One region of the Ensifer sp. ENS02 genome, then DNA from elsewhere that is predicted to be linked to it. Evidence: predicted binding sites of a transcription regulator. Region 1 holds the regulator's gene; each other region holds the start of a gene.
The links. Region 1 encodes PhoB, which activates phosphate uptake and scavenging genes when phosphate is short. Its sites were predicted from a motif close to TGTCATNNANCTGTCAT; they were not measured.
Positions count from the first base shown of each region.

Region 1 (5,502 bases):
TCTTGCCCTTTACCGGACCGCGATGCTCCTCGAAGGTCAGGATATCGGCCATGATCTGGCAGGGGTGCGTATCGTCGGTCAGGCCGTTGATGACGGGGACCGTCGCATGCTCGGCCAGTTCCAGAAGGCGGCGATGGTCGGTGGTGCGGATCATGATGGCGTCGACGTAACGCGAGAGCACCTTGGCCGTGTCGCCGATCGTCTCGGCGCGGCCGAGCTGCATTTCGGTGCCCGACAGAAACAGGGTTTCGCCGCCGAGCTGGCGCATGCCGACATCGAAGGAAACGCGGGTGCGGGTGGAGGGCTTTTCGAAGATCATCGCCAGCATCTTGCCGGCGAGCGGCTTCTCGGCAGTTCCGGCCTTGGTCGCCGCCTTTCGGACGCGCGCATCGTCGATGATCGTCCGGAGGTCGGCGGCCGTCATGGCCGAAAGATCGAGAAAATGTCTGGTGCCTGCCATCGTACTCGGTTCCTGTCTGAAAAATCGGTCCCTGGTGCGGCACGCTATCGACGTGCCCGCACGGAGGTCATTCTAACGCCTTAGTCGGCCCTGGGTCGCTACCTTCAGGCCGCGGCGTTGCCGCTTGCCTTGCGAACCGCCTCGGCGGCGCGTTCGATACGTGCGAGCCCCTCGCGCGCCTCTTCCGCCGTCACGGTCAGCGGCGGCAGCAGACGCAGGACATTTTCGCCCGCCGGCACGGCCAGGAGCTTTTCGGCGCGGATTTCCTTCAGCAGATCGGCCGAAGGGCCCTTCACCTTGATGCCCAGCATCAAACCGTCGCCGCGGATGTCCTCGATGACATCAGGGAAACGGTCCTTGAGCGACGCAAGGCCCTGGCGGAAGACCAGCGCGACATCGCGCACATGCGTCAGGAATCCGTCGGCCAGAACGACGTCGAGCACGGCGTTGCCGACGGCCATGGCCAGTGGGTTGCCGCCATATGTGGAGCCATGCGTGCCCGCCACCATACCAGATGCGGCTTCCTCAGTCGCGAGGCAGGCGCCGAACGGGAAGCCACCGCCGATACCCTTGGCGACCGCCATGATATCCGGACGGATATCCGCCCATTCATGGGCAAACAGCTTGCCGGTGCGGCCGACGCCGGTCTGGACCTCATCGAGGATCAAGAGCAGGCCGAACTCGTCGCAGAGCGCGCGCAGTTCCTGCATGAACTCCTTGGTCGCCGGACGGATGCCGCCCTCGCCCTGGATCGGCTCGATCAGGATCGCTGCGGTTTCCTCGGTAATCGCATTCTTGACCGCGGCGATGTCGCCGAACGGAACCTGGTAGAAGCCCGGCGCCTTCGGCCCGAAACCTTCGATGTATTTCTGCTGACCACCGGCGGCGATCGTCGCGATCGTGCGGCCGTGGAAGGCGCCTTCGAAGGTGATGACGTGGAACTTCTCCGGGTGGCCCTTGGAGAAGTGGTAACGCCGTGCCGTCTTGATGGCGCATTCCAGCGCTTCCGCGCCCGAATTGGTGAAGAAGACCTTGTCGGCAAAGGTCACCGCCGTCAGCCGGCGGCCGAGGCTTTCCTGGCCCGCAATTTCATAAAGGTTGGACAGGTGCCAGACCTTGTCGGCCTGCGCCTTCAGCGCTTCGACCAGGTGCGGGTGCGCGTGGCCGAGCGAGTTCACGGCAACGCCGGCACCGAAATCGAGATAACGCGTGCCGTCTTCAGCGATCAGCCAGGCGCCCTCTCCTCGCTCGAAACGCAACGGCGCGCGCATGTAGGTATCGTAAAGCGGCGTGGTTGCAGTCATGCGAGGCTCTCCTTCACTCCAGATCGACATCGATCCCGCGCCTCACGCGGGCCGATAAAAATCAAAAATGCCGCCTTTCGGCGGCGCAGGCACTATTCCCATTTCGCGCTGCAATGTCAACAAAACCAAGCCTTGCAGCGCAACATGAAGGGTCGATTCCTGGCAGCAGAAAAATCGTCCGGGAGGGCTTGCAAAAATGCAACGCTGGCCAAGCAAGTTGGGGAAAACTACGAAATCGATTCGGCCTGATTCCCGGGACTCTTGCCACAGAGTCCAGCGGTCAGTACGTTAACATTCAATTACTAGACGCATGCGGCGGACCTAGTCACCAAAAGAGTTATCGCGTTTGCAACCCCGGGGTTTAGCCGGGGTGCGGTGAGGGATTCTGCCATCCCCAACGCTGAGAACGGAGAGTGCAGAAATGAACTGGACTGACGAGCGGGTGGAGAAACTGAAGAAGCTTTGGTCCGAGGGCCTGAGCGCAAGCCAGATCGCGGCACAGCTCGGCGGCGTCAGCCGTAACGCTGTCATCGGCAAGGTTCACCGCCTGAGCCTGCCAGGTCGCGCCAAGGCCGGCGGCAGCACCACGACGGCAGCCCGTCCGAAGCGCCCGACTTCGGCACCGCGCGCACCGAACTACGCTTCGCGCGTTTCGACCCGCCCGGTTGCACGCGCGGCCGGCGCTGTCGTTCTCAAGGAAGAAATCGAAGTCGATCTCGTTGCCGAGCAGGATTTCAGCACCCGCACCGACGTTGTCGTGCCGATGTCGCGCCGCCTCGAGCTGACCCAGCTCACCGAGCGCACCTGCAAGTGGCCGATCGGCGACCCGCTGAAGGAAGAGTTTCACTTCTGCGGCAACGATTCCCCGGAAGCCTCGCCTTACTGCACCTTCCATGCTCGGCTGGCCTACCAGCCGTCGGGGGAGCGCCGCAGGGCTCGCTAAGAAGCTGGACCGCATTGATAAAGGAAGGGGCCGATCGGCCCCTTTTTTTGTTGGCGACTTTCAGACCGCTCAGCTTTCGAGCGAATAGCCGGCGCCGCGAACGGTGCGGATGACGTCGGGCATGTTCGAGAAGTTCAGAGCCTTGCGCAGACGACCGACATGCACGTCGACGGTGCGCTCGTCGACATAGATGTCATGCCCCCAGACGCCATCCAGAAGCTGCGAGCGAGAGAAGACGCGGCCCGGCGAGGACATGAGGAACTCCAGAAGACGGAACTCGGTCGGGCCGAGGCGCACTTCGCGGCTGCGGCGATGAACGCGGTGGGTCTCGCGGTCGAGTTCGATGTCGCCGCAGCGAAGCAGCGTCGAGAGCACCTCGGGCTTTGCCCGGCGCAGCATCGCCTTGACGCGCGCCATCAGCTCCGGCGTCGAGAAGGGCTTGACCACGTAGTCGTCGGCACCCGTCGCCAGACCCCGGACGCGCTCGCTTTCCTCGCCTCGCGCCGTCAGCATGATGATCGGCAGACGTTCGGTCTCCGGACGCTGGCGCAGCCGACGGCAAAGTTCAATGCCGGAAACACCGGGCAGCATCCAGTCGAGGATAAGCAGGTCGGGCAGCCGCTCCTGAAGCCGGATCTCCGCCTCGTCGCCCCGCAGGATCGTATCGACGTCGAAGCCCTCGGCTTCCAGATTGTAACGCAGCAGAACGCTCAGCGCCTCTTCGTCTTCGACTACGGCGATTTTTGGCAACATCAGGTAACGTCTCCTTACCGCGGGCGGCCTTTGGGCTCATCGGCCCGGCCGGCGCTCAGACACTCTAAATCTGGAGCACATCCGCCGTTTTCAAAGGCGGGGCGAAAACCGCATGCTTCAGATACAGGAATTCGGGGCCGCGACCGAAGCCGCGACCGGATCAGATTTCAAGGGGCATGCATGCTTACGGCGCGCTTGGCGCTCAGTCGTTGACCGAGCCCAGCGTCGACGTGGTGTCATCCTTCGGACGCTCGCCTTCCGGCTGAGCACCCGTCGCCATGTAATAGATCGTCTCAGCGATATTGGTCGCGTGGTCGCCGATGCGCTCGATGTTCTTGGCGCAGAACAGAAGATGCGTGCAGGGCGTGATGTTGCGCGGATCTTCCATCATGTAGGTCAAGAGCTCGCGGAACAGCGAGGTGTAGATCGCGTCGATCTCCTCGTCACGCTCGCGGATGCTGTTGGCCTTTTCCGGCGAGCGCGAGGCGTAGACGTCGAGCACTTCCTTGAGCTGGACGAGAGCGAGCTCTGCCAGATGCTCGAGGCCACGGGCGAGCTTGCGCGGAATGCCGGAGCCGGCGACCGCGATCACGCGCTTGGCGGTGTTCTTGCCGAGGTCGCCGACGCGCTCCAGATCGGAGGCGATGCGGATCGACCCCATGATCTCACGCAGGTCGGCGGCGACCGGCTGACGCTTGGCGATCGTGACGATCGCCTTCTCACCGATCTGGCGCTCGGCGTCGTCGAGGACGGTGTCGTCCGAGATCACCTTCTGTGCGAGAGCCAGGTCGGAGTTGACCAGCGCGCGAACGGACTCGGCGACCATCTGTTCGGCGAGGCCGCCCATCTCCGAGATGCGGCGCGTCAGGTACTTCAGTTCTTCGTCATAGGCGGACATGATATGCATGGACATGATCGTCGATCCTTACGGGCGCTTTGCAGTTACTGTTGCAGCCTTATGCGGCCTCAGCCGAAGCGGCCCATGATGTAATCCTGGGTGCGCTGGTCATCCGGATTGGTGAACATCTTGTCGGTGTCGTTCTCCTCGACGAGATTGCCGAGGTGGAACATGGCGGTGCGCTGCGAAACGCGGGCGGCCTGCTGCATCGAGTGGGTCACGATGACGATCGTGAAGTTCGTGCGCAGCTCGTGGATGAGCTCTTCGACCTTGGCCGTCGCGATCGGATCGAGAGCCGAGCACGGCTCGTCCATGAGGATGACTTCCGGGCTCACGGCGACGGCGCGTGCGATGCAGAGGCGCTGCTGCTGACCACCGGAAAGGCCGGTGCCGGGCTCCTGCAGACGGTCCTTTACCTCGTTCCACAGACCGGCCTTCTGCAGGCTGGTCTCGACCACTTCGTCAAAGTCGGCCTTGGTGCGCGCAAGTCCGTGAATCCGCGGACCGTAGGCGACGTTGTCGTAGATCGACTTCGGGAACGGGTTCGGCTTCTGGAAGACCATGCCGACGCGGGCGCGAAGCTCGACGACGTCGATCGTCGGGTCGTAGATGTCGTCCTCGTCGAGCGTGATCTTGCCGGTGACGCGGCAGTTCTCGATCGTGTCGTTCATGCGGTTCAGCGTGCGCAGGAAGGTCGACTTGCCGCAACCCGAAGGACCGATCAGCGCCGTGACCGTGTTCTCGCGGATGTTGAGGTTGACGTCGAAAAGCGCACGCTTCTCGCCGTAATAGACCGACACATCCTTGCCGATCATCTTGTAGGGCACGGTGTTCATTTTCTGATCCAGAGCCTTCTCGACTGCTGCTTCTGACATGATGTTCATAGTAATTACCTCACTACCAGCGGCGCTCAAAGCGACGTCGCAACAGAATGGCTCCAAGGTTCATGACGACCAGGAAGATGAGAAGAATGATGATTGCGCCGGAGGTGCGCTCGACGAAGGCGCGTTCCGCCTCGTTGGCCCACATGTAGATCTGCACCGGCAGTGCCGTCGACGGTTCCATCGGCGAACCGGGAAAATCGACGACGAAGGCGACCATGCCGATCAGGAGCAGCGGCGCGGTTTCACCAAGCGCGTGGGCA
Region 1 is NZ_JACVAO010000003.1:456,560-462,061, reverse strand. Features, by position in the region: gene argF (ornithine carbamoyltransferase) at 1-460, opposite strand, end outside; gene IB262_RS09530 (aspartate aminotransferase family protein) at 565-1,764, opposite strand; gene IB262_RS09525 (GcrA family cell cycle regulator) at 2,186-2,707, shown strand; gene phoB (phosphate regulon transcriptional regulator PhoB) at 2,777-3,460, opposite strand; gene phoU (phosphate signaling complex protein PhoU) at 3,663-4,376, opposite strand; gene pstB (phosphate ABC transporter ATP-binding protein PstB) at 4,427-5,242, opposite strand; gene pstA (phosphate ABC transporter permease PstA) at 5,256-5,502, opposite strand, start outside.

Region 2 (5,502 bases), on a different contig from region 1:
CGCCCGAAACGCTTGCCTATCACTTTGCGATCTGCGCCGAGGAACGGATCGACCTGATCGAGCAGCCGCTTCCCGCCGGCCGCGACGAGGCGTTGGCAACGATCGCCCGTCCCGTTCCGATCTGCGCTGATGAAAGCGTGCACGCGACCGGCGACCTCGCCGCTCTCGTCGGGCGTTACGACGCCGTCAACATCAAGCTCGACAAGACCGGCGGCCTGACCGAGGCACTGCGCATGCGCGATGAGGCGGTCTCGCTCGGGCTCAAGGTCATGGTCGGCTGCATGGTCGGCAGTTCGCTCGCGATGGCGCCGGCGATCCTGGTGGCGCAAGGCGCGGATTTCGTCGATCTCGACGGGCCGCTGCTGCTGGCGCAGGATCGCGAGCCCGGCCTGCGCTACGAGGCCTCGCTTGTCTTCCCGCCGGAGCCGCGCCTCTGGGGTTGAAGATACCAGGCGGTGACGGCAAAGCAGCAGCCGGCAAAGGCGACGACCGACATTGAATAGAAGCCGTTCACCCCGTACCAAGCGTAGAAATAGCCGGACAGGAACGTGAAGATCGCGGTGAAGATACCGGTATAGAAGAAGTAGAGCCCCTGCGCCGACGCTTCCTGTGATTCCACCACCCGCTCGACCAGCTTGTGCTGCATGCCGGTGTGCATGATCGCATAGGTGAAAGCGTGGAAGCACTGCAGGATGAAATAGCCGCTGAAGCCGAGATCCATCGGGAAGATGATCCAGCGCACCACGGCGAGAAAGCAGCCGGACAGGATCATCACCCAGACGCTGAAACGGCGGCTGATCGCCTTGGCGAAGATGAACATCGTCACTTCCGCCGCGACGCCCGCGCTCCAGAGCAGGCCGATCTCGGTACCGCTGTAGCCGATGTGCTGCCAATAGATCGCCGAGAAGGCAAAGAGCATCGCGTGGCTGGCGTTGACCAGCGTCACCCCGATCAGAAGCAGCTGCAGGTCGAGCTGCCGCAGCGACTTCGGCGGCGGCTCCGTCAATGCCGTGATCGGTGACGGCCGCCTCGGCTTGCCGACCCGTGGCGCGGCATAGGCCATGATGATCGTCAGGCCGAAGCCGATCGCCATCGCCGGCAGCACCATGTCGCTGCCGAAGATGCCCACCATCCAGCCGCCGAGCATCGTCGCGCCGATGAAGGCGACCGAGCCCCAGAGCCGCATATGGGCGTAGTCGAAGCCCCAGCGCCGCACGCCTGAAAGCGCGATCGCCTCGACGATCGGCACATAGGGAGAATAGACGGCCGACTGCAGCGTATAGATCAGCAGCACCGGCCAGAATTCGCGGAAATAGAACAGAACCACGGCCGTTGCGAGCGACAGGAAACCGGACCAGATCAGGACGATCGCCCGCTCGCCGAGCCTATCGGCAATGACGCCGGCGATCGGCGCCGTGATGACGCGCACGAACATCGGCAACGCCAGAACGACGCCGATCTCGAAGTCGCTCATCGACAGCGTGCTCAGCCACATCGGGAAATATGGCATCGCGAAGCCGTTGACGATCAGCGGCGCACAGAAGAGCAAAGCAATGCGAAGCGCAAAATGGCGCGGCGGAGGGCCCACATAGGCGGGCGCTTGGAAGGGAATCATCGTCTGACCTGATGGCTGTGCCCGATCTCTAGCACGAGCCGGGCGCTCCTCGCCATAACCTAGTTTTCGCGACAGGAATATCGCTGCGCCGCGAAGGTCAGGCCGCGCGCTGGGTCAGCAGTTGGGCGAGCAGTTTGTCCGCTTCACCAGAGGCTTCGCCTTCGCTGGCGCCGCCGCGCATCTGGTGCCAGGTGATCAGTTCCATCATGCCATCGTGGTGCTCGGCAATCGCCGTGCAGCTTTCCACCCAGTCGCCGGTGTTGATGTAGCGGATGTCGCCGATCTCCTCGATGACAGCATGGTGGATATGACCACAGATCACGCCCTGCGCATCGTGACGGCGCGCCTCCTCGGCGACCACCTTCTGGAACTCGCCGATGAAGTTGACGGCGTGCTTGACCTGAAGCTTCGCCCAGGACGAGAACGACCAATACGGCATGCCGAGACGTCGGCGGACCGCAGCAAGCCCGATATTGATGGCGATCGCCGTGTCGTAGGCCCAATCGCCGAGATAGGCGAGCACGCGGGCGTTGCGCACGACGACGTCGAATTCGTCGCCGTGCAGCACGAGATATTTACGGCCGTCGGCCCCCTCGTGCATGTAGCGTTGCGCCACCTCGATGCCGCCGAAATGCACGCCCGGAAAGTCGCGCAGGAATTCATCGTGATTACCGGGGATGTAAACGATGCGGGCGCCCTTGCGCGCCTTGCGCAGGAGCTTTTGCACCACGTCGTTGCAGTTCTGCGGCCAGTACCAGCTGCGCTTCAACCGCCAGCCGTCGACGATGTCGCCGACCAGAACGATCGTCTCCGCTTCATGATGCCGCAGGAAGTCGAGCAGGTAGTCGGTCTTGGCGGCCTTCGAGCCGAGATGGACGTCCGAGATGAACAACGTCCTGAGCTTTCGTACGGAGTTGTCTTGCTGCGCCGCCATCATGCGAGCCTCGTCTTCAGGTTATGCTTTCTGCCTTCGTGAAACCAGACTCGTGTTTCAGGAAGATGACATCAACATTGCGTCACCGGTCCCCCCGCTGAAATCAGCACTGCAAAACTGTACCTCGCTTCGAATTCATGCCAAAAGGCACGACCACGAATGAGGAATGTGAGAGCATGAATACGGGCGACAAGACGAAATCCCATACCGGTCCGGCCAGCGGCGACATCGACCAGCAGGCCCTTTTCTTCCACCGTTACCCACGCCCGGGAAAGCTCGAAATCCAGCCCACCAAGCCGCTTGGCAACCAGCGCGACCTGGCTCTTGCCTATTCGCCAGGGGTTGCAGCCCCCTGCATCGCCATTCGTGACAATCCGGAAACAGCCGCCGATTACACAGCGCGCGCCAACCTGGTCGCGGTCATCTCCAACGGCACGGCCGTCCTCGGTCTCGGCAATATCGGTCCGCTGGCTTCCAAGCCCGTCATGGAGGGCAAGGCCGTCCTCTTCAAGAAGTTTGCCGGCATCGACGTCTTCGACATCGAAATCGACGCGTCGAGCATCGAGCGCATGGTCGACGTAATCTCGGCGCTCGAGCCGACCTTCGGCGGCATCAACCTTGAAGACATCAAGGCGCCCGAATGTTTCGAGGTGGAGCGGCGCCTGCGTGAAAAGATGCAGATCCCTGTCTTCCACGACGACCAGCACGGAACCGCGATCATCGTCGCCGCCGCCATCCTCAACGGCCTCGAACTCGCCGGCAAGGACATCGCGACCGCCAAGATCGTCACCTCGGGCGCAGGTGCCGCCGCACTCGCCTGTCTCAACCTTCTCGTGACGCTCGGCGCCAAGCGCGAAAACATCTGGGTCCATGACCTCGAAGGCCTCGTCTACAAGGGCCGCGAGGTGCTGATGGACGAATGGAAGTCCGTCTACGAGCAGGATAGCAGCAACCGCGTGCTTGCCGACAGCACCGGCGGCGCTGACGTCTTCCTCGGCCTTTCGGCCGCCGGCGTCCTGAAGCCGGAACTGCTGGCGCAGATGGCCGAAAAGCCGCTGATCATGGCGCTCGCCAATCCGACGCCGGAAATCATGCCGGAAGCCGCCCGCCAAGCCCGTCCGGACGCGATGATCTGCACCGGCCGCTCGGACTTCCCGAACCAGGTCAACAACGTTCTCTGCTTCCCGCATATCTTCCGCGGCGCGCTCGACTGCGGCGCAAGCACGATCAACGAAGAAATGAAGATGGCGGCCGTACGCGCCATCGCCGGTCTTGCCCGCGAAGAGCCCTCCGATGTTGCCGCCCGCGCCTATTCCGGCGAGACCCCGGTCTTCGGCCCGGACTACCTGATCCCCTCGCCGTTCGATCAGCGCCTTATCCTGCGTATCGCGCCGGCGGTTGCGAAGGCAGCCGAGGAAAGCGGCGTCGCCACCCGTCCGATCCAGGACTATGACGCCTATCTCGACAAGCTGAACCGCTTCGTCTTCCGCTCGGGCTTCATCATGAAGCCCGTCTTTGCCGCCGCCAAGAACGCCCAGAAGAACCGGGTTATCTTTGCCGAAGGCGAAGACGAACGCGTGCTGCGCGCCGCCCAGGTGTTGCTCGAAGAAGGCACGGCCCGACCGATCCTGATCGGCCGTCCGCAGATCATCGAGACGCGCCTGCGTCGCTATGGCCTGCGCATCCGTCCGGATGTCGATTTCGAGGTCGTCAACCCCGAAGGCGATCCGCGCTACCGCGACTATGTCGAGGACTATTTTGCCCTCGTCGGCCGTCTCGGCGTCATCCCGGAAGCCGCCCGCACGATCGTGCGCACCAACACGACCGTCATCGGCGCGCTCTCGGTCAAGCGCGGCGAAGCCGATGCGTTGATCTGCGGCGTCGAAGGGCGCTACAGCAAGCACCTGCGCGACGTATCGCAGATCATCGGCAAGCGCGACGGCGTGCTCGATTTCTCGGCCTTGAGCCTGCTGATCTCGCAGCGCGGCGCAACTTTCTTCACCGACACCTATGTGAGCTACTGCCCGAGCGCCGAAGAGATCGCCCAGACGACGGTCATGGCGGCACAGGAAATCCGCCGCTTCGGCATCACTCCACGCGCCGCCCTCGTCTCGCATTCGAACTTCGGTTCGCGCGATTCGGAGAGCGCCACCAAGATGCGCACGGCGCTGCAGCTCGTGCGGGAACTCGCGCCCGATCTCGAGGTCGACGGCGAAATGCACGGCGATGCGGCGATCTCGGAAGCGTTGCGCCAGCGCGTCATGCCGGACAGCAGCCTGTCGAGCGAAGCCAATCTGCTGGTTTTCCCCAATCTCGATGCCGCCAACATCACGCTCGGTGTCGTCAAGACCATGACCGACAGCCTGCATGTCGGCCCGATCCTGCTCGGCTCGGCGCTTCCGGCCCATATCCTGTCGCCGTCCGTCACCTCACGCGGCGTCGTCAACATGGCGGCTCTGGCGGTGGTCGAAGCCAGCCATCCGGGTTGAGATGGCAACGCGGAGATCGCCACCGGTCTTCGCTGCATTCGGGCGCCATGCCGGCGCCGGCAAAACCGTATCCGGATGTCGCGCATGCTTCAGGCGCGGCATCGCTGGTTTTGCAGATCACCCGCGAATCAGCCCCTGTCACGCGGCCGATCGACGACCACAATCAAGGCGTGCGCAATTGGTCTTATACACCAATCGGGAAAGTTTGCGCTGGACAAAAGGTGAACCTCTAACCATGCTGGGGCCTCGGACGAGATTCGGTGTTGTGGCATGACTGAGCAGCAGGCTGTCCTCGACATGCTGGAAATCCTGGAATGTGGCGGCTGCGTCGAGCCCGCTCATTTCTTCACATTGATGCGTCGAACCTTCCGCATTGCCCATCTTCTCTATCTCGAAGCGGAGCCCTATGCGGACGAGCTCAAGGTTTGCCGGCTGCATCACACCTTCGGCGCCTACGCTGCCGA
Region 2 is NZ_JACVAO010000001.1:758,984-764,485, reverse strand. Features, by position in the region: gene dgcA (N-acetyl-D-Glu racemase DgcA) at 1-443, shown strand, start outside; gene IB262_RS03855 (MFS transporter) at 395-1,615, opposite strand; gene IB262_RS03850 (UDP-2,3-diacylglucosamine diphosphatase) at 1,713-2,552, opposite strand; gene IB262_RS03845 (NADP-dependent malic enzyme) at 2,726-5,038, shown strand; gene IB262_RS03840 (LuxR family transcriptional regulator) at 5,309-5,502, shown strand, end outside.
Region 2: a site for PhoB is predicted at 2,604-2,620, ahead of IB262_RS03850 (UDP-2,3-diacylglucosamine diphosphatase). Genes of this name have one in related genera too.

Region 3 (5,502 bases), on a different contig from region 1:
CGGAAGCGATCGGCGCCCCGGTCAAGGAATTCTTCGGTGAAACCGGCTTCGGCGGCGGTCACGAAAACCTCGTTCTCGAAGTCGTCAAGGGCACCTTCGATGCCGGCACGACCTTCGGCTCGGGCGTCGGCGAATTCAAGGACGGCTACACCTCGGGCAACCTGAAGAAGATGGTCGACAAGGGCATCCTCGACATGAACGACCTGGTCGAGCTCTGGAAGTCGCCGCTGATCCCGAACGGCCCGATCGTCGTGCGCAACACGATGAACGACGACATGAAGGCGAAGTTCAAGCAGTTCATGCTGGACCTGCCGAAGACCGACGCGGCCTGCTTCTCGGCCATCCAGGGCGGTGACTTCACCGGCTACACCGAAGTCAACGCCGACTTCTACAAGCCGATCATCGACGCCCGCAAGGCGACGATCGGCGGCTGATAGACCCGCACCACTCGGGAACGCTGGCCGCCCAAACGGCCAGCGTTTCACTGTTTGAAGGGGTGCTTTCGCATCCTTCGCCGCATTGTTTTCACGCATTTCCGGGGCGGAAAACCGCTTCGCACTTTACCTGGAAATGCTCAAGAGGCCGGCGAAAGCCGGAACGGTCATGGCAACTTCCCTGCTCCCGCGACATCTGAGCGACAACGGCGCCGTCATCGAGCGTCACTGGCAGGAACTCAGTTCCCGCCGCCGGCTCTATTCCTGGCTTGGCTTCGGCGTTCTCCTCCTGGCGCTATCGGGCTCGCTCTGGTTCGCCAACGATTCCAATGCCGGCAAGTTCTTCGACCGTTTGCCGCATTTCTTCGATTTCGTCGGCGATCTCGCGCCGCGCGACGGGCTAGAAATTTTCCGCGCCATGTTCGACCTGCCCTCGCCCTATGACGATGGCAGCTTCAAGTACAACTACCCCGAGGGCCGGCTGTACCTGACCGAAAGCTTCTACATCCCCGAATACGTGCACAAGATGCTGGAGACCGTGAACATCGCGATCTTCTCGACGGTGATCGGTACGGCCCTCGGTTTCGTGCTCTGCTTCCTTGCCGCGCGCAACCTGATGCCCAATCCGTGGATCCGCGGCATCGTTCGCCGCATCATGGAAGTTCTCCGGGCATTTCCGGAGGTGGTGATCGCCGGCTTCTTCCTCGCGATCCTCTCGCTCGGCCCCATTCCGGCGATCGCCGCGGTCTCGATCCACACGATCGGCGCGCTCGGCAAGCTCTTTTATGAAGTGGTCGAAAACGCCGACATGAAGCCGGACGAGGGCCTGCGGGCTGCCGGCGGCAACTGGATCGAGCGCGTCTGGTTCGGCATGGTGCCGCAGGTGCTGCCCAATTTCACCAGCTATTTCCTGCTGCGCCTCGAGATCAACGTGCGCGCCTCGACGATCATCGGCGCCGTCGGTGGCGGCGGCATCGGCGAATTGCTGCGCCTTTCGATCGGCCAGGGACACCAGGCCAAGACCCTTGCAATCGTCCTCCTGCTGTTTGCGACCATTTTTGCCGTCGACCAGTTTTCCGCCTGGCTTCGCCGCCGCCTCGTTGGCGAGCAGGCCTTCCAGCTTGCCCAGTAGGTGCGTACCATGACCACGACCACACGATTGAACCCGATGGAAATGGACGCGATCGCGAGCCGCCATCCCGACCTCCTCAAATCCTCGACCTCCAGCCGCGTGCGCACCGCAGCCATCGCCGGCGGCGTCGTCGTCTACCTCATCTTCAGCTGGTGGTTCTTCTCGATCGGCCACGTGCTCGGCAATGCCAATTGGGGCATCGCCGGCACCTACCTCGCCGACTGGGTTTCCTATGAGGTACGCCCGGAAATCCACGTCGCCCCCGACCGTACGATGCGTCTCAACTATCAGCGCAATTCGCCGCTCGGGCCCAATCCCAATCCGGATTGGGTGGAGCTCGACAGGCAGACGGTGACGCGCCAGGTCGAGATACCGGCCTCCACCGCGCAGGCGGTCAAGCCGAAGGCAAGCTCGTCGTTCAGCTTCATGGCGCCCGGCTCCGCGCTCGGTGGCACAGCCGCTGCCGAAACGCAGAACCGTATCGAAACCCGGACGGAAGACGTGCTGACGCGCGTCGTCGTAACCTACGACCGCTCGACCAGGATCGAGATCGCCGATGGCCTGGTGAAGGCTACCCATGGCGGCGACACGTTTGTGATGACCGTAGACGGCGTCGACACGGTGAGGCCGCAGGGCCAACTGCCCGCCTGGGCGACACAGAAGCGGCCAGGCGAAAAGATCGTGCTTGCCTTTGGCGCCACCGGGTGGGCTGAAGTGGAAGGCGACGAGGTTTCCGTCCGCAACCGCTTCTTCGGTTGGGCGAACTTCCTGTTCGACACCAACTCGCCATTCTTCGGCAAAAGCTATGGCGAGGTCGTCGCGCTCATCACATCCGGCGAACAGATCGACCCGACGCGTTCGAACCTTTCGCTCGCCTGGAACAACATCCTCTATAACGCCGAATGGCAGCATCTGGACGTCTGGACGAAGCTGTTGCAGACGGTCGTCATGGCTTTCGTCGGCACGCTCTTTGCGTCGCTGATCGCCTTCCCGCTCTGCTTCCTTGCCGCCAGAAACATCACGCCGAGCTTCCTGACCAACCAGGTGGTCAAGCGCTTCTTCGACTTCCTGCGGTCGGTGGACATGTTCATCTGGGCACTGTTCTTCACCCGCGCCTTCGGCCCCGGACCGCTTGCCGGCATCTCCGCGATCTTCTTCACCGACACCGGTACGCTCGGCAAACTCTATTCCGAGGCGCTGGAAAACATCGATGACAAGCAGCGCGAGGGCGTGAAGTCGGTCGGAGCGACGCCGCTTGCCGTGCAGCGCTTCGGCGTGCTTCCGCAGGTGCTGCCGGTTTTTGCCAGCCAGGCGCTCTACTTCTGGGAATCGAACACTCGCTCGGCGACGATCATCGGCGCCGTCGGCGCCGGCGGTATCGGCCTCAAACTCTGGGAAGCGATGCGTACCAATTCCGATTGGGAAAATGTCGCCTATATGGTGCTTCTGATCTTGCTGGTTGTCTTTATTTTCGACAGCATCTCGAACGCGTGCCGTTCGCGCCTGATGGGCAGCAAGGCACATTGACGACAGCCAAGCATTTGCGTGTCCGCCATCATGATGTTGTCATGGAAATCGGCTAGCTGCGCATCGCATCCCGCAAACAATCGATCCGCCGCCCGGCGGACCGGTCGCTACAAGAAAGTGAAGACCGTGCGTTATGCCATCTATTTCGCGCCGCCGGCGGACGACCGGCTGTCGCAGGTCGCGTCCCGTTGGCTGGGGCGCGACGCCTTTACCGGTGAGGACCTCACGCTTCCGACGATCGCCGGGATTGACGAAGAGACGCAACGCACATTGACGGCTGACCCGCGGCGCTACGGTTTCCACGGTACGCTCAAGGCTCCCTTCGAGCTTGCCGAAGGCCGGGACGAAGACGAGCTCCTAAGTATTTTCGAGTGCTTTGCCGCCGACCTCGACCCGTTCGAGATCCCCGAAATCGTGCTGCACCAGTTGGGCCCGTTCTTCGCACTCGTGCCGTCCGCGCCTTGCGTCGACCTGCTGGATTTGGCCGAAGACGCCGTTCACCGCTTCGACCCGTTCCGCGCGCCGCTGTCGGACGCCGACTTTGCCCGCCGCAAGCCAAACAGCCTGCCTGAGCGCCAGAGGCGCTACCTCAAAGAATGGGGCTATCCCTATGTTTTCGAAGAGTTCCAGTTCCACCTGACCTTGACTGGCCCGGTGCCCACGGAAACCAGCGGCGTGATGCGTACCGCGCTCGAAACCACCTTTGCCGAGCATATCGGCAAGCCACTTCACGTCACGTCAGTCGCGCTCTTCGTCGAACCGGAGCGCGGCGCACCCTTTACTGTCCGCTCCCTGCTGCCGCTCGGCAGCGACACCCAACGAAAGATCGCATGAGATGAGCAAAGAACAGGTTTTGACCAACGCCCGCATCGTCCTCGAGGATAGTATCCTCGACGGTTCGGTGCTGATCCGCGACGGCAAGATTGCCGACATTTCCGAGGGCACGGTTGCCAGCGGCGAGGACTTTGAAGGCGACTATCTGATCCCCGGCCTCATCGAGCTGCACACCGACCACCTCGAAGCCCACTACTCGCCGCGCCCGGGCGTGCGCTGGCTGAAGATCGCGGCAATCCAGGCCCATGACGCACAGGTGGTCACCTCCGGCATCACCACGGTCTTCGACTGCCTGCGTCTCGGCTCCGACGAGGATGGCGGCTTCCAGAAGGGCGAGATGCGCAGCATGGCCGACGCGCTGGCCCAGGCCAAGGAAGAGGGTCGCCTTCGCGCCGATCACCTGATCCACCTGCGCTGCGAAGTTTCAACGTCCGACGTGCTCGAACACTACGAGGACTTCCAGAACGATCCGCAGGTCAAGCTCGTCTCGCTGATGGACCATGCGCCGGGCCAGCGCCAGTTCCAGACGATGGACCAGTACACGCTCTACTACAAAGCCAAGCGCGGCTTCTCGGACGAAGAATTCGCGCGCTTCGTCGAGCGGCAGCAGGCGTTGTCGGCCAAGTATGCCGGTCCGCACCGCACCGCGCTCGCCGAGGCCTGTGCGGCCCGCGGCATCACGATCGCCAGCCATGACGACGCGACCGTCGACCACGTCGAGGAATCGATCGGCTTCGGCATCAAGCTTGCGGAGTTCCCGACGAGCTTCGAGGCCGCCGAGGCGTCGCACCGCGCGGGCCTCAGCGTTCTGATGGGCGCGCCGAACATCGTGCGCGGCAAGTCGCACTCCGGCAACATCGCCGCCCGCGATCTCGCCGAGCGCGGCGTGCTCGACGTGCTGTCGTCGGACTATGTGCCCTTCAGTCTGATCCACGCCCCCTTCGTGCTCTCCGACGAACTCGACGCCGTCGACCTGCCAAAGGCAATCGCCATGGTGACGTCGACGCCGGCGCGTACCGTCGGTCTCGATGACCGCGGCCGCATCGGCGTCGGCCTTCGCGCCGATATCGCTCGCGTCCATCGCAAGGAAGGCATCCCGGTCGTGCGCTCCGTCTGGCGCGAAGGACGGCGTGTCGCATGAGCGCGAACAACCAGGGCGGCGCGCTTGTCGTCGTTGTTGGACCGAGCGGCGCCGGCAAGGACAGCGTCATGGGCTTTGCCGCCCGGCATTTCGCGGATTGTCACGACGTGCATTTCGTCCGCCGCGTCATTACCCGTCCGTCGGATGCCGGCAGTGAGGTACATGAAAGCGTCTCGGAAGACGAGTTCGTCGAGATGCAGAAGGACGGCGCCTTCGCCGTTTTCTGGGATGCGCATGGGCTGAAATACGGCATCCCCGCCGTCGTGCTCAGGAATGTCAGGGACGGCATGACGGCGATCGTCAATGGCAGCCGTGGTGCCCTGCCGGCGTTCCGCGAAGCCTTCGGCGAGATCGCCGTCGTCGTTGTTACAGCCGAGACGCCTGTGCTTGCAAAGCGGCTTGCCGAACGCGGCCGCGAAAGTGAAGAGGAAGTT
Region 3 is NZ_JACVAO010000010.1:243,920-249,421, reverse strand. Features, by position in the region: gene phnD (phosphonate ABC transporter substrate-binding protein) at 1-434, shown strand, start outside; gene phnE (phosphonate ABC transporter, permease protein PhnE) at 604-1,566, shown strand; gene phnE (phosphonate ABC transporter, permease protein PhnE) at 1,576-3,093, shown strand; gene IB262_RS22645 (DUF1045 domain-containing protein) at 3,220-3,927, shown strand; gene IB262_RS22640 (alpha-D-ribose 1-methylphosphonate 5-triphosphate diphosphatase) at 3,929-5,068, shown strand; gene phnN (phosphonate metabolism protein/1,5-bisphosphokinase (PRPP-forming) PhnN) at 5,065-5,502, shown strand, end outside.
Region 3: a site for PhoB is predicted at 3,120-3,136, ahead of IB262_RS22645 (DUF1045 domain-containing protein). Genes of this name have one in related genera too.

Region 4 (5,502 bases), on a different contig from region 1:
CGCCGTTGACGCGACCACCGATCTCGCCCTTGTAGGGCTGGTAGGCGTGGAACAGGCGGTTCATGATCGCCGTGCCGCGGGTATCGGTCAAAAGTTCCGACTGGTAGCCGATGAGGCCGCGGGTCGGAGCGAAGAACACCAGACGGACGCGATTGCCGCCAGACGGACGCAGTTCGACCATCTCGGCCTTGCGCTCGGACATCTTCTGCACGACGACGCCCGAATGCTCTTCGTCGACGTCGATCACGACTTCTTCGATCGGCTCGAGCATCTGGCCGTTGTCATCCTTGTGCATGACGACGCGCGGACGCGAAACGGCAAGCTCGAAGCCTTCACGACGCATGGTTTCGATGAGAACCGCAAGCTGCAGTTCGCCGCGGCCTGATACGAAGAAGGAGTCCTTTTCCGAGGATTCTTCGATCTTCAGCGCAACGTTGCCTTCGGCTTCCTTGAACAGGCGGTCGCGGATGACGCGGCTCGTGACCTTGTCGCCTTCGGTGCCGGCAAGCGGGCTGTCGTTGACGATGAAGGACATGGTGACGGTCGGCGGGTCGATCGGCTGCGCGGTCAGCGCTTCGGCGACCGACGGATCGCAGAAGGTGTCGGCGACGGTGCCCTTGGTAAGGCCGGCGATCGCAACGATGTCGCCTGCCTGCGCTTCTTCGATCGGCTGACGCTCGATGCCGCGGAAGGCGAGGATCTTCGAGATACGGCCGGTTTCAAGCAGCTTGCCATCCTGGCCGAGAACCTTGACGGCCTGGTTCGGCTTGACGGTGCCCGAGTGAACGCGACCGGTGATGATGCGGCCGAGGAAGGGGTTGGCTTCGAGGATCGTGCCGATCATACGGAACGGGCCTTCGGCAACCGTCGGCTCCGGCACGTGCTGCAGCACCAGGTCGAGCAGCGGCGCCATGCCCTGGTCCTTCGGACCTTCCGGGTTGACGTTCATCCAGCCATCGCGGCCCGAACCGTAGAGGATCGGGAAGTCGAGCTGCTCGTCAGAGGCGTCGAGGTTGGCGAAGAGGTCGAAGACTTCGTTGATGACTTCTTCGTGGCGGCCGTCCGGGCGGTCGATCTTGTTGATCGCGACGATCGGCTTCAAGCCGACCTTCAGCGCCTTGCCGACGACGAACTTCGTCTGCGGCATCGGGCCCTCGGAAGCGTCGACGAGAACGATGGCGCCGTCCACCATCGACAGGATGCGCTCGACTTCACCGCCGAAGTCGGCGTGGCCGGGGGTGTCGACGATGTTGATGCGCACGCCCTTCCATTCGACCGAAGTCGCCTTGGCGAGGATGGTGATGCCGCGTTCTTTTTCGATGTCGTTGGAGTCCATGACGCGTTCGGCAACGCGCTGGTTTTCGCGGAACGAGCCCGACTGCTTCAGGAGCTCGTCAACAAGGGTCGTTTTCCCATGGTCGACGTGCGCGATAATCGCGATGTTACGAATGCTCATTTTTCGTCTCGGAAGGTTCAGGGCAAGCCCCGATGGGCCACGCCGCTTTTTCAATGGTCGCGCTCATACAGGTTTTTTTGCGATTGCGAAAGGGGGGCGCGCGCATGAGCGTCGTGTTCAAATGCCGGTAGGCCATGGGTTTGCACTCGTCAGGGGTCTCACGAACGCCGTTTGCAAAGCTGTTGGCCGCGACCGAATTCCTCATGCAATTGCGGCCGGATCGAGCGTCACGCGCCAGAGTTCCTGGTCCTGCCGGTCCATCAGCCGCACCGTCATCTGCTGCGTCTGGCCGTTGATATCGACGATGCCGAAAAACTGCAGACCAGCCGATGGCGGCAGGTTCTGGTCGATGCCGCCGCCGGATGCCTTGATGAAGCGAACCTCCGGCCCGAAGGTCATGTCGAGCTCCTTCGGCCCATAGGTGCCGGAATGCAGTGGACCGGACACGAACTCCCAGAACGGCGTGAAATCCTTGAATGCGCCGCGCGCGGGATCGTAGTGATGCGCGGCGGTGTAGTGCACGTCCGCCGTCAGCCAGACGAGGTTGTCGATGCCGTTGTCGCGGACGAAGCGCAAGAGATCGGCAAATTCGCGTTCGCGCCCCGCGGGCGGACCGTTGTCGCCATTGGCGATCGCGTCCGAGCCGCGCCGGTTGGTGTAATCGTCCCAGACGACGAGACCGATCGGCATGTCGCAGGCGATCACCTTCCAGGTGGCCCGCGAGGCAGCAAGTTCGCGCTTAAGCCAGTCGACCTGCCGCCAGCCGAACAGGGCGCCGCCGCCGTCTTCTCCCTGATTGGCGCCGCGATAGGATCTGAGGTCAACGAAGAACACGTCGAGCAACGGACCATAGCCGATCTTGCGGAAGATGCGGCCGGGCTGCGTTGCCGGCATGCGGATCGGCGTCATCTCGTGGAACGCCCGCGCCGCCCGCTCGGCATAGACGGCAACATCCTTTTCCGGATAGCGCGCGTCGTCGCGCAGGTCGGTCGAGGCCGACCAGTTGTTCAGCACCTCGTGGTCGTCCCATTGATAGAAAGTGGGGCACACGGCGTTGAGTTGCCTCACATGCTCGTCGAGCAGATTGTATTTCCATTGCCCGCGATATTCTTCCAGCGTCCGCGCCACGTCACGCTTCTCATGCGTCACCACGCGGTTCTTCCAGACACCGCCATCACGTAGCGCTATCTCGTCAGGGATCGGGTTATCGGCATAGATCGTGTCACCGGAATGAATGAAGAAGTCCGGCTCGTGCTGGCGCATGGTCGAATAGGTCTTCATGCCGACATCATCAATGCCCCAGCCCTGCCCGGCCGTGTCGCCAGACCAGACGAAGCGGATCGAGCGCTTGCGCAAGGGGGCGGTGCGAAACCGGCCGGTGACCGGCGCGGAGACGCGGTTGACGTCGTAGAGATCCGTGGCGGTGAAGCGGTAGAAAATATCCTGGTCCGGCAGCAGCCCGTCGAGCGAACATTTGATCGCGCAATCCGTCTGCGGCGTCGCCGTCAGATCGGCAAGGCGAAGGGGGTTGGAGAAGCTCTCGGTGGTCGAGTATTCGACCGACACCTTCGACGGGCGATCCACCCGTGTCCAGATCATGCCGGAGGACGTATCGACATCGCCCGATTGCACGCCGTGAATGAATTCCGGCCGGCCGTAGCCGCGTGCATAAAAGGGTGTCGCAAGACCGGATGAGGCCACGAAGCCCGCGGCACCGGCGGAAAGCAGGAAAGAACGCCTCGAAAGCGTCTTGAGGATATCGGCCAAACAGACCTCCGATTCGGCAGCGCCACCGCGCGTGCCGGACCTTTGGTCATCTGGGTGTCAGCGACGTAACAGCCGCATGAAACTATTTGAACGGTTTGGCGACAGTTCGGTGAAGGCCGGAGCTGGCCGCGGCGACAATGGGACGATGGCAAACGCCGCCAATGCTGTTATCAAAGGCGATCAGCGTTGGCCTTGGTGAATCCGGGCAACGAACCCGCCTCCTGCCCCCGTTCGGTGGCCACACAAATTGACAGGTGATCATCGTGTCCCATGCCGCCAACGTCTCCGTCCGCGACCGCCTGGAACAGATCCTGAGCCGGCTCAACGATCGCCGGCACGAGGAAAAGGCTTTTGTCCGGCTCTACGAAGAGCGCGCGCGGAGCGAGGCAGACGCGGCCGACCGCCGCCGGCAGGCGGGGGACAGCCTTGGGCCGCTCGACGGCAAGATCGTTTCAATCAAGGACCTGTTGGATATCGCCGGCGAACCGACGCTTGCCGGCTCCATCATCCGCCGCGACGCGCCGCCGGCCCAAAAAGACGCGCTCGTTGTCCAGCGGCTGCGTGCTGCCGGTGCGGTCATTATCGGCAAGACGCATATGACCGAATTCGCGTTTACGGCCGTCGGCCTCAATCCGCACTACCCGGTACCCGGCAACGCCACCGACGAAAGCCTGATCCCCGGCGGTTCATCCTCGGGCGCTGGCGTGTCGGCAGCAGAAGGCACCTGTGATATTGCCATCGGTTCAGATACCGGTGGCTCGATCCGCATCCCCGCGGCGCTGAACGGCATTGTCGGCTTCAAGCCGACAGCCAGCCGCATCCCGCTCGATGGCGCCTTTCCGCTCTCGCCGGTTCTGGATTCGCTCGGACCGCTCGCCCGGACCGTTGCCGATTGTGCAGCGACCGATGCTGTGATGGCCGGCGAGCAGCCAAGGCCGCTTGTCGCCCGCCCTGTCGCGGGTCTTCGTATCGGCATCCCCCGTGGCAGGCTGTTTGAAGACCTCTCCCCCGAAGTCGCCGACGCCTTTGCGGCAAGCCTCGACCGACTGGCCAAAGCGGGTGCTGAGATCGTCGACTGCACCATCGATGACTTGATCGAGAAGCTCGGCCAAGCGACGCGGATCGGCTCGATTGCGGGCCTGGAGGCAAGCCGTATCCACGCCGGATGGCTGGGTGATGCGGCCGTCCCAGTCGACGAAAGGGTCAAGTTCTCGCTTCGCCGCCGCCTTTTGGTGCCCGACGCGGCGATCTCGGCCCTGCTGCAAACCCGGCATGCGCTCGCCGCCGCCATGGACGAGCGGCTCTCGCCCTACGATCTCATCGCACTGCCGACGACGCCGATTGCGGCCGTGTCCATCGCAAGCGTCGACACCGACGCGGCGGAATACGACCGCGTGGAGAGCCTGCTGCTGCGCAACTGCCAAGTCGCCAACCAGTTCGATCTCACCGCTATCACCCTGCCGATGCCAGGCCTTGTGCGGCCGGCCGGACTGATGCTGGTTGGGAGAAACGGAACCGATGCGACCGTACTGGCGTCAGCCCTTTCAGCCGAGGCGCTGCTTCAGGAAGCTTGAACGGCGCGCCCGATGGTCATCGAATGAATCACCGGCCTGCAAGCAGGCCGGTTCGGCAGTCGTCGTCGAAGGACATCAAGCGGGCATGGATCCCATTGAAATCGGAACCCCGCAACGCCTTGTTCTCTAAGGCCAGTCGCTCGCGCCTTGATGCGCCAAGCATGCCGAGCGATGTGCGCGCCGATTTTGCGACAGCGATATGCGATGAAGCAGACTTGATCTGCGACGCGCTTTAGCGTGAGCGCTTCGAGGCCCGAAGGATCAGCCAGACCGGTGCGCCGATAATCAGCAGCGCTATGACCGTATGCCAGATCGAAAATGTCATGCTTGTGCGTCTCCCCTAGCGCAAGCGATACGTGGCCGCGAACTCTCCCGACATCCGACGCGTCGCCGATTGGAACCCGGTCAAAACAGGACATCCCTGATTCGATTCGCAACCGATGGTGGATTACGTTCGAAAAATAGTTCGTGGAGGAGACGCGCTCCGCTCAATGCATCGTTTCGCCGGAGATCTCGTCACGGAGGATGCGGAAGGCATCTTCAAGCGCGGCGACCAAGACATCGGTCAGTTCGTCGCCGTCATTGTTCGCGAGATAGAGGGCAACCATCTTGTCGGATGGGTCGCGGTAATGCTCGATATCGTTTGACATATCATTGTCCTTCATTCGCCGTGTCACATCCCGGCCATTGAGGCGACTATAGGCG
Region 4 is NZ_JACVAO010000007.1:136,552-142,053, forward strand. Features, by position in the region: gene typA (translational GTPase TypA) at 1-1,456, opposite strand, end outside; gene IB262_RS16365 (alkaline phosphatase) at 1,658-3,223, opposite strand; gene IB262_RS16370 (amidase) at 3,487-4,797, shown strand; gene IB262_RS16375 (hypothetical protein) at 5,286-5,447, opposite strand.
Region 4: a site for PhoB is predicted at 3,289-3,305, ahead of IB262_RS16365 (alkaline phosphatase). Genes of this name have one in related genera too.